DNA from 3 places in the Shewanella colwelliana genome. Region 1 is predicted to be linked to each of the others. Evidence: predicted binding sites of a transcription regulator. Region 1 holds the regulator's gene; each other region holds the start of a gene.
What was found. The regulator sigma-54, encoded in region 1, starts transcription at its own class of promoters, with help from an activator protein. The targets are predictions, from matches to a motif close to GTTGGCACGNNNNTNGNNT.
Positions count from the first base shown of each region.

Region 1 (6,012 bases):
TAACTCTTTATCTACGGTGCCAAGTAAGATCTCGCGTACTTTGTCGCTGAGATCATAAATATTGAGCGTAGAGGTATCAATGTAATGGTCAACGAGCTTAGCGATAGGTTCAAGCATCTTACCTTCAAGCTGAATAGCTTCTTTAAGAGAAACTTTTGAGCGAGAAAGCGGATGAAGACGCCGAGTTTCACTGTAACGCTTGAGCAACACATCGTCAGATGAGTTGAGAAAAAAGCTCAGTAGTTTGGTGTCTTTAGGCAAGTTAGCCAACTGCTTTTCGAGTTGAATATCACCGCTCGGCATATTACGAACATCGACGCTAATGGCGACTAACTCATTGCTGCCTTTTAGCTGGTTTAGTAATGACTCCACCATCTGCAAAGGTAAATTATCAACACAGTAATACCCAAGATCTTCAAGGACCCTTAGTGCAACTGACTTTCCCGAGCCTGATCGGCCGGACACCATAACCAACTTCATTGAGTGATCACCTGATAGAGTTCTGCCTCATCCTGGGTTTTTCTTAGCTGCTTCATGATGGCTTTATCATTGAGCTTTTCAGCCATGGCGGCCAAAGTACTAAGATGTTGCTCGCATTGATCTGCGGGCACCAGTAATGCAAAAAGGATATCGACTGGCTGATTATCTATTGCATCAAATGCAATAGGTTCAGCACATTTTACGAGAACAGCCACTGGTTGCTCTATACTTGAGAGTCGCCCATGGGGAATCGCGATACCATTACCTATACCTGTGCTGCCCATTTTTTCTCTCGCCAGAAGGCTTTCAAATATCTCTTGAGAGGAGAGGGTCGGGTACTGGACAGCGGCTAAGTCGCTGATAAGTTCCAGTACCTTTTTCTTACTGCCCGGGGTCGCGCAGGTAGTGCACTCCGGCTGCAGGATGGTACTAAGTTCCATCGTTAATGTTTAGTAAGCTTCTCTTTGTGTTTAATGACCTGACGATCTAACTTGTCTATCAGGGAGTCTATTGCGGCGTACATATCCGAATGTTCTGATGTTGCGAAGACTTCTCCACCACGGAGACGTAACTTAGCTTCAACTTTTTGCTGCATTTTTTCGACATTTAATACAACGTGGACATTATTGATCTGATCGAAATGTCGTTCAAGTTTTGTAAATTTTTCTTCAACATAGTTCCGTAGAGATTGGGTTATCTCGATGTGGTGCCCAGTCAGGTTTATTTGCATAAATTTACTCCTCCGGTTTCCAGTTGTTGATTATAAACTTTTGCGCTGATTCGACGGCGGGATCAACATCGCCTCTCGATACTTAGCAATGGTGCGTCGAGCGACCTTAATCCCTTGTTCAGCCAATAATTGTGCCATTTTGCTATCGCTTAATGGTTTCTTCTGGTTTTCAGCAGCAACAAGCTTCTTAATAAAGGCGCGTATCGCTGTTGATGAGCATTCTCCACCATCATCGGTACCAACGTGGCTGGAGAAGAAATATTTTAGTTCAAAAATACCGCGTGGGGTGTGCATATATTTTTGGGTGGTCACACGCGAGATAGTGGATTCATGCATTTCAACCGCTTCGGCGATATCATTGAGCACCATGGGCTTCATCGCTTCTTCACCAAATTCAAAGAAACCCTGTTGGAAATCAACGATGCAGTTGGTGACTTTAAGTAGTGTGTCGTTACGGCTTTCTAGACTCTTTAAAAACCACTTTGCTTCTTGAAGGTGACCACGGATAAATTGTCCGTCAGCTTGGCTCTTGGTACTTCGTGCCATTGCCGCATAATGCTGGTTAACATTAATTTTAGGCATACTATCTGGATTTAGCTCAACCACCCAGCGGCCTTTTTTCTTGGTCACTGTAACATCTGGGATCACGTACTCATCACGACTGGCTGTAATGGCTAATCCTGGGCGTGGATTCAGAGTCTGAATCAGCGCAATTGCATCACGCAGATCATCTTCTTTTAGCTTAGTTTTGCGCATCAATAAGCGGAAATCACGCCCTGCGATCAGGTCTAAGTGTTCGCTGATAAGCATTCTTGCATTGTCGATGTGTGGCGTGTCATTACTGTATTGTGTTAGCTGAATCGTGAGGCATTCACTTAAGTCCCTAGCGGCTACGCCTATGGGGTCGAAGTGTTGCACACGTTTTAAAACTGCTTCAACTTCATCGAGCTCTATTTCAGGGTCGCCCATAGCTTCAAGAATATCATCACAGTTTTGGGTGAGATATCCACGCTCATCAATAGCGTCAATAATTGCGGTGGCGATGGCCAAGTCATTGTCTGAAAAAGGGGTGAGATTTTTTTGCCACTCTAAGTGTTCGTAGAGGCCCTCGGTAGTTTCACCTTGGAAAGGCATATCGTCATCACGCATTGCGCCAGAACTTGAGTTGGGGGAAGCGGTATACATCTCATCCCAAGTGGTATCTACGGGCAACTCATCGGGCATGGAATCTTGAGTCAGGGCGTCAGACGTCTCTAAACTCGAATTATCTTGGCTGGAATCAACTTCAATCTTGTTATCGTAGTTAGTATCAAAGTTATCGCCGTCATCTTGCTGTGATTCGGTGTTGGCACCCTCTTGCTCTTCATCTAACTCGAGTAACGGATTAGATTCTAATGCTTGTTGGATCTCTTGTTGCAGTTCCAGTGACGACAATTGCAACAGACGAATCGCCTGCTGTAACTGTGGAGTCATGGTTAAATGCTGACCCATTTTGAGCTGAAGTGACGCTTTCATCGTACTGCTATTCCCTTGATTTTAATTTTTTAAATGAGAAAGCTTGATTATTCCTTGAGGTAAGCGGGTAACCCATACTCCGCTTTGGTCAAGGAGATACGCTTTGTTATAGCGCTTCTAAATTAACTATAGCTTGAATTGTTCGCCTAAGTACACCGCTCGCACTTGTTGGTTATCCAAGATCTCTGCAGGTGTGCCTTCAGCGATTAAGTTGCCATGGCTAACGATATAGGCCTTTTCACACACGTCTAATGTTTCTCGTACATTATGGTCGGTGATTAACACACCCAGTCCACGGTTTTTGAGCTGTTCAATGATTTTTTTGATGTCGATAACCGAGATTGGGTCAACCCCCGCAAACGGCTCATCTAGCAAAATAAATTTAGGGTTAGCGGCCAGAGCGCGTGCAATTTCAACTCGGCGACGTTCGCCTCCAGAAAGGGCCATGCCTAAGCTGTCTCTGATATGGGTAATATGAAACTCTTCAAGCAGGTGCTCTAGTTGCTCTTCGCGCTCATCATTATTGAGCTCGCTGCGCGTTTGCAGCACCGCCATGATGTTGTCACGCACGGTAAGCTTACGGAAAATACTGGCTTCCTGTGGTAGGTAACCAATGCCTTTGCGCGCACGTAGGTGCATAGGGTCAAGAGTGAGGTCATCCTCATCAATAAAAATCCGCCCTTTATCACTTTGGACTAAACCAACCACCATATAAAATGTGGTGGTTTTGCCTGCACCATTAGGTCCGAGTAGGCCGACAATTTGGCCGGTTTTAACGGTTAAACTGACATCTTGAACCACGGCACGGCTTTTATAACTCTTGGCTAAGTTAACCGCTTTTAAGGTTTTTTCGCTCATTGCTTTTCCTGCTTTTCAGGCTGCTGTTCATTGCCTGAATCTATCTCTTCTTGGTAATTTTCCGGTTGAATGATGGTGATCACTCGGTCATTGCCAGTACTTTCTGCGATAAGTTGCTGTTGTTCAATGTTGTAACGAATTTGATTGCCTGTGACCTGGCTACCTTCCTGCTCTAGTGTTGCATCGCCTACCAACGTCAAGGTGCGAGTCGATAGCTCATAGCGGATCTCTTTGGCGCTAGCTGAAGCTGGGCGGCCATCTTCCATCACTTGAGAGTAGGTGGCAGGATTACCTGTGGCGACTAAGATTCGGCCAGTGCTATTTTCTTTGCTAAAGGCGCGCAGTTCATCGGCTTTGATCTTGATTGAACCTTGGGTGACTTCAACTGGACCATTAAAAATAATCTGATTGTTTTTGATGTCAGCTTCTTGGCTAGCGGCAGAGATCTTAACTTCTTGCATGAGGTCGTTGACCTTGGCGGCACTGCTGAAGCTAATGAGTGTCAGCATGCTGGCAAGAATAAGGTTATTTAGTTTCATATGTTCCTTCTACCTGACTCGTCAGTCTTACATTTTGTGCATTAAGGTCGGCATATAAGCCTTTGCCCGTAATGAGAAAGTCATTACCAGTGATCCGAATGGTGCGATCAGAGGTCATTATCATGGTGTTGAGATCTAACTCTAGATAGGTTGTTTCTATCGTTTGGATAGGCTCTTCAGGGCTAATGGCATCAATGATAACATTATTTTCTAATTTCACTCGTCCACTGGCTTTATCTAAGGTGCCTTTTGTCGAACGTAGACGCCACTGTGCATTGCCTTCGTCAGGATAGACCAAGTATACCGGTTGGGTAAAATAGGTCATATTCTTATCAGAATAGTGTTCCATGTGGCTGGCTGATACGCGGCTGTTGAGCTGGCCCAGTTCATTGTACTGCACACTTTTTAGATCATTGATGACATAATCTGGGCGATCCGTGACATCTATGTTCAGCGCTTCATTGCCACGCTTGGTTTGCACCTGCCAATAGAGAATTAAGGCCGTACCAAAAAACGCTATAATTGCCAGCGTGACTCTGTTCATATACTCATACCGTGAGCCGATTCAAATTTGCCCTGGCTGACTAAGATGAGGTCGGTCAGTTCTCTGAGGGCACCGTGACCGCCATTGATATGAGTCACCATGTCTGCATGCTGTTTGACATAGGGATGGCCATCGGCCACACACACGGATAAGCCAACTTGCTGCATAACAGGAAGATCGACCATATCATCACCAATATAAGCTACCTGCTCAGGGTTGACTTGATAAAGCTCTAATAGCGCTTCATAAGGCACCATCTTATTATCAACGCCTTGGTAGATATGAGTGATGCCGAGTGCGGTCATGCGATCTTCGACAATTTGTGATTTACGCCCTGTGATGATAGCTACGGGAATACCACTGGTGAGCAGAGACCTCACACCATAGCCATCGCGGGTATGGAAAGTTTTGAGCTCATCACCACTGTTACTCATGTAAACCAAACCATCGGAAAACACACCGTCTACATCGCAAATAAGCAGTTTTATCTGTTTGGCTTTTTGCCATACGGTATCACTAACAGGACCATATAAACCTTGATGCGACATATTAAATCACTCCTGCTTTAACCATATCGAGCATATTTAATGCACCGATGGGCTGTTGTTGCTTGTTAGTCACAATTAGGCCGTTAATCTCTTTCTCATCCATCACTTTCAGTGCTTCGGCGGCCAAGATGCCATCGCTGACAGTAACACAGCCATGGGTCATGACTTCACTGATAGAGGTGGTTCTAAGATTAACTTCGGCATCGATAACGCGGCGTAGATCGCCATCGGTAAAGATACCCGCCAATTGGCCATCATCATTAACGACAGCCGTCATGCCTAAGCCTTTTTTGGATATTTCATAAAGTGCATCGGTGATGCAGATATTTTGCGATACCTGCGGTAGTTCATCACCTTTATGCATCACATCACTAACCTTTAATAATAACTTGCGTCCTAAACTACCGCCTGGATGTGAAAGGGCAAAGTCATCTTTAGTAAAACCTCGAGCCTGCAACAAAGCAACAGCTAGGGCATCACCCATCACTAATGTTGCGGTGGTGCTAGAGGTGGGGGCTAACCCAAGTGGACAGGCTTCTTCAGGCACTTCGATACATAGATGCACCACAGCGTGGTTAGCCATGCTTGATTCGGGTTTGCCTGTGACGGCAATGACGGGTAATCCCATGCGCTTTATTACTGGCATCAAGGTGAGAATTTCACTGGCTTCACCAGAGTTAGAGATTGCCAGGACAATATCATTTTCACTGAGCACGCCGAGATCGCCATGACTGGCTTCACCTGGATGAACAAAGAAGGCTGGCGTACCTGTACTCGCAAGCGTTGCTGATATTTTGT
Region 1 is NZ_MCBT01000043.1:123,950-129,961, reverse strand. It holds gene rapZ (RNase adapter RapZ) at 1-480, opposite strand, end outside; gene ptsN (PTS IIA-like nitrogen regulatory protein PtsN) at 477-920, opposite strand; gene hpf (ribosome hibernation promoting factor) at 923-1,210, opposite strand; gene BEL05_RS13600 (RNA polymerase factor sigma-54) at 1,241-2,725, opposite strand; gene lptB (LPS export ABC transporter ATP-binding protein) at 2,852-3,583, opposite strand; gene lptA (lipopolysaccharide transport periplasmic protein LptA) at 3,580-4,122, opposite strand; gene lptC (LPS export ABC transporter periplasmic protein LptC) at 4,109-4,666, opposite strand; gene kdsC (3-deoxy-manno-octulosonate-8-phosphatase KdsC) at 4,663-5,214, opposite strand; gene BEL05_RS13575 (KpsF/GutQ family sugar-phosphate isomerase) at 5,216-6,012, opposite strand, start outside.

Region 2 (6,012 bases), on a different contig from region 1:
AGACTCAGCACTGCTAGCCCGATAGGGAGTAATAACCAAGCAGGCCCTGGTAAGACGATCAAAGCCGTACCTAACAGGGTTAATCCGCCTCCCACAATCGTAATAACTGTTTTTCGTAACATGTTTACCCCTTGTAATGCAGATATTAACTATACTTGTTGTGCATCATTTTTCCCCATATTGCGAATCAATATTTGTAACAAAAGGATTTATGGGTCAACGTTAGTTATAGTGTTGTGCTTTTTGAAAGAGCCTGCAGTATAAGTGGCAATGGTTCAATTGCTTGCTGGTGGAGTTAATTAGATTCTTAAAGAAGGATGGTTACTGTATCTCTTTTATGAAAGATGACTTTAAAAGTAAATAGAGGAATTAGACATAGTGAATGCTACTTTTACTGTCGATAGCAGATCTGTTTTGTGGATGATATTTTGCCTCATCACGAGTGGGCTATTGATGTTGGTAACAGCAATCCACAGTCGCGCTGACACCTTAGTATTATCGTCTTTAAATTGGCCGCCATATAGTGGTGAGACACTTAAAGGCGGCGGCGCAAGTGTTGTGGTCGCACGAGCCGCATTGAATGCCATGGGACATGAGTTGAAAGTCGATTACTATCCATGGAGTCGAACAATCCGCGTTGTTAATCGTGAAGATTCCATCTATATGGGCTATTTCCCCGAATACTACCATCCAACCGATCAGTTTGTTTTTTCCAGTTCCATGGGCGAAAGTCCCTTAGGGATAATAGAGCATCATCTGTTCCCTATGCAATGGTCCAGGATTACAGATCTTAACCGCTACACCTTAGGTGTCGTAAGGGATTACGTTAATACACTGGAGTTGGATGAGATGATCGACTCTGGCCGGCAACCAGTCGAAACGGTTAGTTCCGATGAACACAATATTCGAAAAGTAGCCACAGGGCGCATTCCTGGAGCTGTGATGGATCTCTATGTGTTTAACTATTTAGTGGCGCAACCACATTTAGTGGGGTTAGGCGAAAAACTGCAAATAAATAAGCAACTGCTTGATACAAAAAAGCTTTATGTGGCATTTAAAAATAGCGATGAGGGCATTAAGTGGCGTGAGATATATAACGAGGGTTTGGCGCGTATCGATATCAACCAGGTGGTCGATGAATATCTTAAGTCGCTATGAATGGCCGCGGTTGGCAGCCATTCATGTCGCGAATATTTTAAGCAATTAAGATTATGCTTTGGCTGTGATGGTTTGACCTATAGGCGTCAAGCTTAACAGCGCCAGTTTTAAATGCGCTATCCCAAACGGGATGCCTATAATGGTAACAAAACACGCTAACGCATGAGTGATATGCCCAATTGCCAACCAAACCCCAAAGAATAAGAACCACACAATATTACCGACTAAACCCAGTGGACCTGTGCCTATATCTTCCACACCTGTGAGTGCCTTTCGGTTAATATTATCCTGTCCAAAGGGCCAAAATGCCATCTCGCCAATGACGAAACAGGCTCGGCCAAACGGAATGCCTATAATACTAATGAAGCAAAGAAGTCCAGCTAGCCACCAAGCTAAGCCCATGACGAACCCGCCTAAAATAAACCACGCAATATTAAATATTAATCTTAGAATTGGCATATCAATTTCCTATTTCCCTTATCTACTTAAGTGATAAGCAGATAGCGTGCCAACTGTTAAGTTACTGATTATTTGTGTTATAATTGCTTTTTACGGATGAGCTATTGTTAAGGTGTGACATATTATGCCTAAAGTTAGTCAGATTGCTCATCGATCCATATACAGGGTAAAATGGCCGTCTCCTCTAAAGACGCTCAAGATAATGAAGTTAGCTAATACCCCGATCCATAGCATCAACGTTGACGGATATCGAGTTTTCGTTAAACGCGACGATCTGTTGCACCCCTATTTTTCTGGTAATAAAGCGCGCAAATTTGCCCATTTTTTGCAGCATGAGTTTGACGGCATATGTCGGCTGATTGGCTACGGCTCTCCTCAGGCTAATTCGCTCTATTCAATGTCAGCGTTAGCGCAACTAAAGGGTTGGCGTTTGGACTTTTATGTCGATCACATTGCCAGTCACCTACGTGATAATCCAAGTGGCAATTATTTGGGTGCGCTTAATAATGGCGCCAATATTATCGATTTAAGCTTATGCAGTGATCGGCAAGGGCGTGCTGCATTAGATTACATAGAGCAGGAGATCCTGCCCAATCAGCAAAATACTCTATTTGTGCCTGAAGGTGGTCGATGTGCTTATGCTGAGTTTGGCGTTCGGCGGTTAGCGATGGAATTGAACGAGTGGAAAAAACAACAAAATTTGGCAGAACTTACCGTTTTCCTTCCTTCTGGCACTGGTACTACAGCGTTATTTTTGCAAAAGAGCTTTTACGAACTTGCCTCCAGTATCAAAGTTGTCACCTGCGCTGTTGTTGGAGATTGTACTTATTTGAATGCTCAGTTTACCCAACTGTCAGCAAATCTATCCCATCACCCACATGTGGTCGCATTGGCAAAACGTTATCATTTTGGCAAGCTCTATCGAGAGTTTTATGATATTTGGAACAAAGTGAATAAAACGGGAATTACTTTTGAGTTGCTTTATGATCCACTAGGCTGGCTTAATTTAACCCATTACATGGCCGAGAATAGTCATGAAACTATTGTATATTTGCATCAGGGAGGCTTACTGGGCAATGAGTCGATGTTGCCAAGGTATCAGAGAAAGTATCCATTGAGTGGTAAAGCTGATTAATCTACCCGGCTCAGGTTAGTATCTGTGAAAGTGATACAACCTGAGACAAGTGATTTGCTGAGTCGTTGACAGATGATGTCAATCCTACTTGTTGCAACAGCAACCTTCGATACGGTGAGAGGAGGTGTATCGAATAGCGGTGGTTAGTTATTTATTGCTAGACAGCAACCATTTCATAAATTGAAGTGCTTCGACCCGCTTAGAAAATGTTTGCTTGTTTTTACCTAAACTATCGGTGAAAGCGATAGAAGATTTGTTCAAGGAAATAGAGGCAACGGGAAAATTAACCGTGATCTCATGTCCATTCATTTTGTACGACATAGGTCATACTCCTATAGTGTTGACTGTTTGCTTAACAGTTTAAATTCAATAATAAAATATCCTTAGCTTATGCAAAAGATGAGTTAAAAACATTTGAGATAACCCATTTCCCTTAAACTAATCATCAGCATTTCAATGGTGGCTGGCTTTGCTCTTTGTCTAGCCACCGAGATACTGGGATGTACACAGTAAATCATGGTTTTATGACAATGATATGACGTGTTAAGGGGACTGCTGGATTAGTTGGATGCGATGACAATGGTCTAGCGAAACAAGAATACAGGACAGGGAGTCTCAAACTTCCAGCCAGTATACCGACAAGCATTCGCTTGTCAAATAGTTTTGATGGGAGACTTATAAGGTTAGTGTTTTTGCGCAAATGCGTTGTTTAGTATCTTTTGTTATCTGTAATAAATGCTAGAATTCATAGGCTTTTGTTAATTTTTTGAGGCTAGGATGCATAACAAATTTTTTTTGGGGTGGGTTTTATTCCTATCAGCTTTTGCTTTGGTAGCTAATGCTGCTGAACCAACAAGTGTTGTACAAGCTTTGCAAAAGGCATCGACTGACACCACAGAACAAGAGTTTTTAGACGTTGAGCCACACAAGTATAATTATAAAGACGCACTCCGCCGCGACACGCCTCGCGGTGCCCTAGAAGGTTTCACTCAAGCGACCTATGAACAAGATTTTGAAACGGCGGCCAAATATCTCGATTTGAGGTACTTGCCAGACGGTTTGTCTGCTGACAAAGGTCCTGAATATGCACAAAAACTGCAGGCGATTATTGACCGGAACATGTGGATTGATTTGGAGCTTATTAGTGATACTCCACAAGGCGTCACAGGAGACCAATTACCGAGTTATCGAGATCTATTTGGTCGGGTCAAACTACAAAGTAGTGAAATAGCTCTTTATTTACAACGAGTGCCAGGCGCGAATGGATCGATTTGGAAAATTTCCAATGCAACGGTGGCTAAAGTGCCTCAGTTATATGGCAATTTGGGCTACGGGCCATTAACTGAGTGGTATATTGCACACCTTCCGGAAGGCCGAGTTTTTAAGGTCAATATATGGGAGTGGGCATTAATCGTGACCTACTTAGTGGTAGCATTTTGTATCATCATCCCAATTACATGGTTGTTTAAGATACTGATACTCCGTACAGAGTATCATTTAAAAACTGAACTCGCCTACATTGTTGCTGGTCCACTGCGCTTCTTTCTTGCTGTGATGGCTGTTAGAACCTGGCTAAGCCATGGCACCATATCTACTGCCGCGCTCGAAGCGATTGATACTGGCATTTTAACGCTCATCTCAATTATTTGGTTAGTCTGGTCAGGAATGGGGATAATCCAAGCTGGTCTTAAACAACGTATGCTCGACAAAGGACAAAAGCAGGGGGCATCACTTTTAAGACCGCTAACCAATTTTTTACGAGTAATTTTTGTTGTGCTCGCAGTGCTGGTGTGGCTTGAGCACCTTGGTTTTAACGCCAGTGCAATCATCGCTGGGATGGGGATTGGTGGCATTGCAATTGCGCTTGCTTCTAAGCAGTCAATTGAGAATTTCATTGGCACGATTACCTTATACTCCGCCGCGCCAATTAAGGTGGGTAATGTCTGTAAATTTGGTTCAATTAAAGGCACTGTTGAAGAGATTGGTCTGCGTTGCACACAGATAAGAACGCTAGACAGGACACTTATCCATGTACCTAATGCAAAGTTGGTCGAGATGGAAATTGAGAATATTTCTGAGCGGGAGAAAATTCGTTTTAAAGCAGATATCCGATTAGACTATTTGATGACCAATACCGAACAATTGAAGGCGATTATTAAAGACATTAAAGAGATGCTCGAGGCGCATGAGTTAGTGATGGATTCGCCATTAAGGGTGACATTTAAGGGCTTTGGTCTGCATGGGTTGCAGGTTAATATTTTTGCTTATGTTGGTACTAAGAGTTTGCCTACTTACCAAGTTGCTTCAGAAGAGCTTCATCTCGGTATTATGGATATCGTGATCAAACATGGATCTAGAATCATACCTGTGGCACCTGTAGCATTAAATACTAGTCAGTAATAAAGAGATTCGTCGACTGTGATTGAACAGTGATAAATAGCGTCAATAAAGGGCTATACTTGTTAAAGTTATAGCCCCCAAATACCCTGAAAATTTAGTGAGAAGTGTTATGGCCAGAGTGTTAGAAACGGTTGATCAGAGGACACAACTTGTCGGCGAAAATCGTTTGGAACTATTATTGTTTCGCATTAATGCGACACAATTGTTTGCCATAAATGTTTTTAAGGTTAAAGAGGTTGTTAAACTTCCGCCACTCAGCGCTTTACCTGGCAGCCACAGTAGCATAAAGGGCGTCGCCAATATTCGTGGAACCTCAATACCTGTGATTGATTTAAGAGCGGCCATCGGTTTTCAACCTAGGGTTGATGATGGCGATGCAAATTTGATCATTACTGAGTATAACCGAAGCATTCAGGGGTTTATGGTCGGGCGAGTCGAGCATATTATCAATATGACTTGGGGTGATATTATGCCACCCCCAAAAAGTACCGGTGCCCATAACTATCTTACCGCCATCACCAAAGTTGAAGTAGAGGGCGTCACACAGCTGGTGTCTATTATTGATGTTGAAAAAGTCCTTGCTGAAATTATCCATTACGATATTTCACTCTCTGAGGGCGTTTTAGACCAGGAGCTCGCGGCGAACATGTATGGCCGTAAAATCCTCATTGCCGATGACTCTTCTACTGCTAGACGACAAGTGAAGGAAACGCTTGAGCCGTTAGGGATTGAAGTGATTGAGACGTCTGATGGTTTGCAAGCATTACAGGTACTGCAGAAGTGGTGTGATGAAGGTAAAGATGTTTACAATGAGATTTTGATGTTGATCACTGATGCAGAGATGCCCGAGATGGATGGTT
Region 2 is NZ_MCBT01000048.1:273,036-279,047, forward strand. It holds gene BEL05_RS19000 (PGPGW domain-containing protein) at 1-122, opposite strand, end outside; gene BEL05_RS19005 (substrate-binding periplasmic protein) at 454-1,158, shown strand; gene BEL05_RS19010 (YccF domain-containing protein) at 1,210-1,617, opposite strand; gene BEL05_RS19015 (pyridoxal-phosphate dependent enzyme) at 1,820-2,752, shown strand; gene BEL05_RS20965 (hypothetical protein) at 2,900-3,073, opposite strand; gene BEL05_RS19020 (mechanosensitive ion channel family protein) at 3,530-5,152, shown strand; gene BEL05_RS19025 (chemotaxis protein CheV) at 5,262-6,012, shown strand, end outside.
Region 2: a site for sigma-54 is predicted at 1,653-1,671, ahead of BEL05_RS19010 (YccF domain-containing protein). Genes of this name have one in related genera too.

Region 3 (6,012 bases), on a different contig from region 1:
GCTGGCTGAACCTCTTCTAGATTTGCAATACGCATCATTAAATCGAGACGGGTATTTTCTGGCGCCTGTGCAAAAATTTCTGCAGCTTGATCTGGCTCCAAGTAGGACAAAACAATAGTTTGGATCTGAGGGTGCTCGTTTTGAATGATGGTCGCAACTTGTCTTGCATCCATCCATTTCAACGATTCTAGACCCTTAGCCCCACCGCCCATAATGATCTGTTCAATCAGATTACCCGCCTTATCTTCACCTAAGGCGGCAGTTAATGCCTTTCTGACAAACTCTTCACTATTAAAACCAATAGATGAGTACTTTTGGACCTCTTCAAGAAACAGCTTATGCACACCAATCACTTTGTTTTGACCAAAGTCCTTCATGGCGGCCATCGACATACCCACCTTTTGCACTTGCTTGGGTTCTAGATGCTTTAAAATTGACGCTGCATCCGCCTCACTCAAGCTCAACAACAAAATCGCGGTTTTCTCGATACCCGTTAGGTCATCGACATTAAATTCACCCGATGCGCCGGTGGCGACTACACTCTTTTCATCACTCATTGTCTTGTAACCAACCCTTAACGACTTGCGTGGAAAGTTCAGGCTCATTAGCCACTAACGCACGAATAGCTTTGATCATATCATCGTCTTTATGCAGATCGGGGATCAAAATTGAACCATCATCGGCATAACTGTACTCTGCATCGGGTCGATTAAGCATCCCCAGTGTATCGGCAGCGTACTGATCTTCAATCTCGGCGAGCTCATCACCCAGTGATGGCTCATCTGGCATGTTATGCGCATCAGGGTAAATCAAGCGTTTAAGCATTGGTCTCACCACAAAAATAATCAGCGCTAAGATAATAATACCACCCATGACTAACTTAATCGCTCGCCAGAACCATGGCTGTTCCCAAAGTTCTGGGGCGGGCGCTTCCTCGATAAGTTGGTCCATAAATGGCACAGTGACCACTTCAATCATGTCACCACGTTGGGTGTTAAATCCAACTGCCCCCTCTAATAAACGGCGTATATTTGCCATCTCTTGTTCGGTTCTCGCCACACGTGATACTTGACCGTCTTCACCTGCGGCCCCCGTTTTAAAATCAACGGCCACTGAGACACTCACCCGTCTGACCACACCAATTTGTTGGCGCGTATGACTAATTGTAGTATCCAGTTCATAGTTACGAGTCGCCTCTTTATGACTGGAGCCTGGATTCGTATTGGCTTCTTGGTTTTCAGTAGCATTTTGCGGGATGTTGGCTTCCATTGGCGGTTGATTGCTCAATGCCCCAGGAATACCACCAGTCGATGAACCCGTAGAATTATTTTCCACCGTCATTTCACTGCGCACTGCTGGAAGATCGGGATTATAGCGCTTTGCTGTTTGCTCAACAGCGGTGAAGTCCATGTTGACATCAACTTGGGCTGTAAAATTCTCTGGCCCAAGGATTGGCATTAAAATGGAATCTATCTTGCTGCGGTACTCTGCTTCTTTTTGTTGAACAAGTTCTAATTCACGTCTTGCTCTAGCCGACACACCATCCTGACTGCCAGAATTTAATAAACGACCATTTGAGTCTGTGACCGTCACACGTGTGGGTTCTAAACCATGGACTGCCGATGCAACAATATCGACAATGGAATCGACCTCTTCTTGTCCTAACCCACCACGGCGGGTGTTGATAACCACAGTTGCACTAGGCTTAGAACGATTTCTAGCAAACACATTTTCTTTAGGGATGGCGAGAATAACTTTAGCGCGACTAACACTATTAAGCTCTTCTATGGTACGAGCCAAGTTTTGCTCTTGGCTATGTTTGAGTCTCGCCGACTCCATACGTTGACTCACACCAAAGCCACTATCTTGGGTAAGGAAGTCATTTTTGGCGGCACTGTTATCTATACCAGCGCGACTCAACATCATTTTAACTTGTTGATATTGATCTTCGGGTACTTTGAGCACATCAACTTCAATTTGATACTTCACTTTGTTTTTATCAAGTACGTCGAGCACTTGCACCATCTCTTGCGTATCCATCTTGCCTAATGGGCGATACTCTGGTTCTTGTGCCCACAACATGACGAACACCGCTAAGGCTAAACAGATAGCTAAGGCCAATATCATAGTCACTTGGCGTAGCATATCGACACCACCAAAGGCACTACCTCTTGGCTTATGCTCCTCTTGAACCCCACCGGCTAACATATCACCTGCAGTGGAATTTGTTCCAACTACCATATCTGTGCTCACTATAGATACCTGCTTTTCTTGATCATGGTGTCATTAAAAATCATTGAAAATGGCATGCCTTAAACTGGCATACTCATAATCTCTTTGTAAGCTTCAACCAGCTTGTTACGCACCTGCACTGTCGCTTCAAATGCTACACTGGCTTTTTCACGCGCAATGACCGTATCAGACAGGGTCACTCGCGTATCGCCCATATCGAGTCTGGTTTGCATAGACGAAGAGTTTGCTTGCAGTGAATTGACACTGCCAACGGCTTGGGAAAGCAACTGGCCGAAATCACTACCACTGGTATTGGCGACCTGCTGCGTTATGCCAGATGTGAGCCCATTAGGCTTTATTTCGCCGCTAAGCGTTTGCATCTCTTGTAATAATGAGTTGGCACCAATCTGCATACTAACCTCTCTGTCGCCGAATATTTGACGAAATTCACTCGTTAAATAGGGTAATGCAAAATGTTTGCCAAATTGACTGTATCAATGAGAGGAATACTTTGGGGATGTCTAGATAGGTAAAAAAGAGCGGCGAACGGTATTAACCATTCGCCCTAATGTTGAGGTGAGCACCATATCTGGTGTTCATCGCCCCTAAGCAGGGATCTGTATGCCAATGTCACGCATGCGAGCCATTTTGTATCTAAGAGTTCGCGCACTGATCCCCAATTTCTCAGCGACCAACTTTCGACTGCCGTTACATTGGGACAAGGTTTCAAGAATAATCACATGCTCTTGGGCTTTAAGTTCATCACCCAAACCATCCATCTCTGGAGGCTGAGCCTCGGTCAATAAATCCTTATCTAAAATCACATCCTGCGCATCGATAATAATATCACTAGCAGTAATCGACTCGCCCGTTTGTAAAATGAGTGCGCGTTGAATCACATTATCCAATTCACGTACATTACCTGGCCAGCGATGGGTCAATAGACGTCGACAGGCTGACTCATCAATTAATGGTGATGATGCCATCCCAGACGTCTCTGCATGACGCAAAACAAGGTGACGTGCAAGCGGCAGAATATCTGCAGGTCGTTGATAAAGTGCAGGCCAAGTGAGCGGGAATACGTTAATACGGTAATAAAGATCTTCTCTAAACTCTCCTTGCGACACTATCGCTTTCAAGTCTCGATTCGATGTCGCAAGCACCCTCACATCCAGCTTAATGGTTTTTCGACCACCTAACCTTTCAACTTCTCGCTCTTGAAGTACCCGCAATAGCTTGGCTTGCAAACCTAAATCCATTTCAGATATTTCATCGAGTAATAATGTTCCGCCTTGCGCCTGTTCAAATTTCCCAGGGCAAGCTTGGTAAGCCCCAGTAAATGCACCTTTTTCATAACCAAAAAGCGTCGCTTCAAGCATATTTTCAGGAATAGCAGCACAGTTTATGGCAACAAATGGGCCATCAATTCGACTGCTGTTTTGATGAATATAACGCGCTAACACCTCTTTACCTGAACCACTTGGCCCTAGGATCATTACTGATGCATCTGATGCTGCAACCTTTTGTGCAAGACCCAATAAAGCCAAACTCTTATCATCGGCTACAATAGGTTGGTTCTGAACCAACTTGGGTTTTAGATAACGTGAAACCTGATTTAATAATACTTCAGGTGCAAACGGCTTGGCTAAATAATCAACCGCGCCCAGTTTTATGGCGCTTACTGCATTATCTATTGTTGCAAATGCCGTCATCAATAATATCGGCAGTTGGCTATGATGTTGCTGTAGGTAATTGACAAGCCCGAGCCCACCAATACCCTCCATCTGCACATCACTGATCACCATATCAAATTGATGCTCTTTAAGTGCAATAATCGCGGCTTCGGCAGAGTTAACGTCAACACACTCATATTGGGCTAATAGCAAGGTATCAACCAACGCCTCACGCAGCGCAGCATCATCTTCAACTAACAGTAGCTTTGCTTCAGACATGGGACACCTCCATCACGTTTTCGTCCAGCGCAGGCAATGTAAATGATGCGCGGCAACCTCTACCTTTAATACAATTTAGCTGTAACTTGCCATGATGATTAGCGACAACTGTTTGCACCACGGCAAGTCCAAGGCCCGTTCCTTGTGCTTTGGTGGTAAAAAACGGTTCAAGTACCTGCTCCTGCATCGCCTTGTCTAACCCTTTACCGTTATCAATCACTTCAAAACATATTTGCTGACTATCATCTTTAGCACATATCCATACCTGAGTAGCCCCTGCTTCCATACTGTTAATCACCAGATTATTAATGGCTGAACTCAAGGCTGCGCTGTTAGCTTTAAAAGGTAATGTTGAACTATTTTGTATTGTTAACTGACATTTTTTTTGCAAAGCAATGGGGTCGCAATTGGCCTGCACTGTATTGATGACATCAGTCATGGTAACGACATCACACAAAGCTTGCTGTCGTCCTTTAGCCATCAAAAGCATGTCATCGACTTGGCTTGACAGCTCATTTAGCCGATCGACGAGTTTACCTTGAAAGCGCTGGCGTGCATCACCAGAGAGCTTGGGGCTGCCAAGATTTGAAGCATATAGCAGCGCAGCGGTTAATGGTGTTCGAACTTGATGAGCAAGACTTGCCACCATTTTCCCCAGTGCAGATAGACGTTGTAGGTGTGACAAATTCTTTTGCAATAACCGTGTTTCTGTCAGATCGGTTAACACAATCAACTGTCCAGGTTCTGGAGTAAGTGGTGTTATCGCCAACTTAACTCGGCGACCATTCTTTAAAGAGACTTCGTGCCCATCATCATCCTGGGGAGAAAATGCACGATTGATGATCTGTAGCCAGCGCATACCGGCCAATGGCTGGCCAAGCAGTTGCACGGCTACTGGGTTGGCTTCAGTCACAATACCATCCCCATTGATGATCACTACGCCAGATGGCATTGCCTGTAAAATGTGTTCCATTCTGCTCGTCATCGCGTCATTAGCGACCGAGTTGGTTGCCAAAGGCTGAGCTGACACAAAATCAGGAAAATGTAGTTTGGGGTTAGCGGACATATCCACTCCGTCAATAAATTGCTGCTAACGGAGTCAATGCAGGTTTAATGCCAAAAATTATCTATTTTAAAACAGTAAGATGAGTTAATTTGGTGGGTACAGGCTCTGTCCATAGAGCCACATAGAAAGTCTATTATATCGCGGTTAATCTTTACTCATGCCATATTTACGCATTTTCTCTACCAAGGTAGTTCGGCGAATCCCCAACATTTCAGCGGCTCTAGCAACCACGTTATCTTGTTGATCTAGCGCTTGCCTGATCATATCAATCTCAAGTTCTGCAAGCAGATCCTTCAGGTTAACCCCTTCAGGTGGCAATTCGCTCGGGAATCGACTTTCAGGAATATCCACTTGAACTTCATCACTAAAAATAGAAGCCAATGCGTCTCGCTCAAGCTCCTCTTCACTAACTTGTACCTGATATTCAGGCACATCAATATGGCGATATTTTATTGGTAAATCATTAACGTCAACCAGCCCACCCGGATAAAGAATGGTGAGTCGTTCAACTAAATTAGAGAGTTCACGCACATTGCCAGACCATGAGTGTTCTTTAAGAGACTCTATCGCTCTCTGGGTAAAACGAACCTTGCCACGTCCTTCGTTATAAACGCGACTGACCAGTTCTTGAAGCAACAGTGGAATATCATCTTTTCGCTCGCATAGCGCAGGCATTTCAATCGGAAACACATTCAACCGATAAAACAGATCTTCACGAAACTCACCATCGGCGATCATGGTTTCTAGTTCTCGGTGCGTCGC
Region 3 is NZ_MCBT01000018.1:132,870-138,881, forward strand. It holds gene fliG (flagellar motor switch protein FliG) at 1-557, opposite strand, end outside; gene fliF (flagellar basal-body MS-ring/collar protein FliF) at 550-2,241, opposite strand; gene fliE (flagellar hook-basal body complex protein FliE) at 2,313-2,645, opposite strand; gene BEL05_RS07315 (sigma-54-dependent transcriptional regulator) at 2,838-4,184, opposite strand; gene BEL05_RS07320 (sensor histidine kinase) at 4,177-5,250, opposite strand; gene BEL05_RS07325 (sigma-54 dependent transcriptional regulator) at 5,395-6,012, opposite strand, start outside.
Region 3: a site for sigma-54 is predicted at 2,699-2,717, ahead of fliE (flagellar hook-basal body complex protein FliE). Genes of this name have one in related genera too.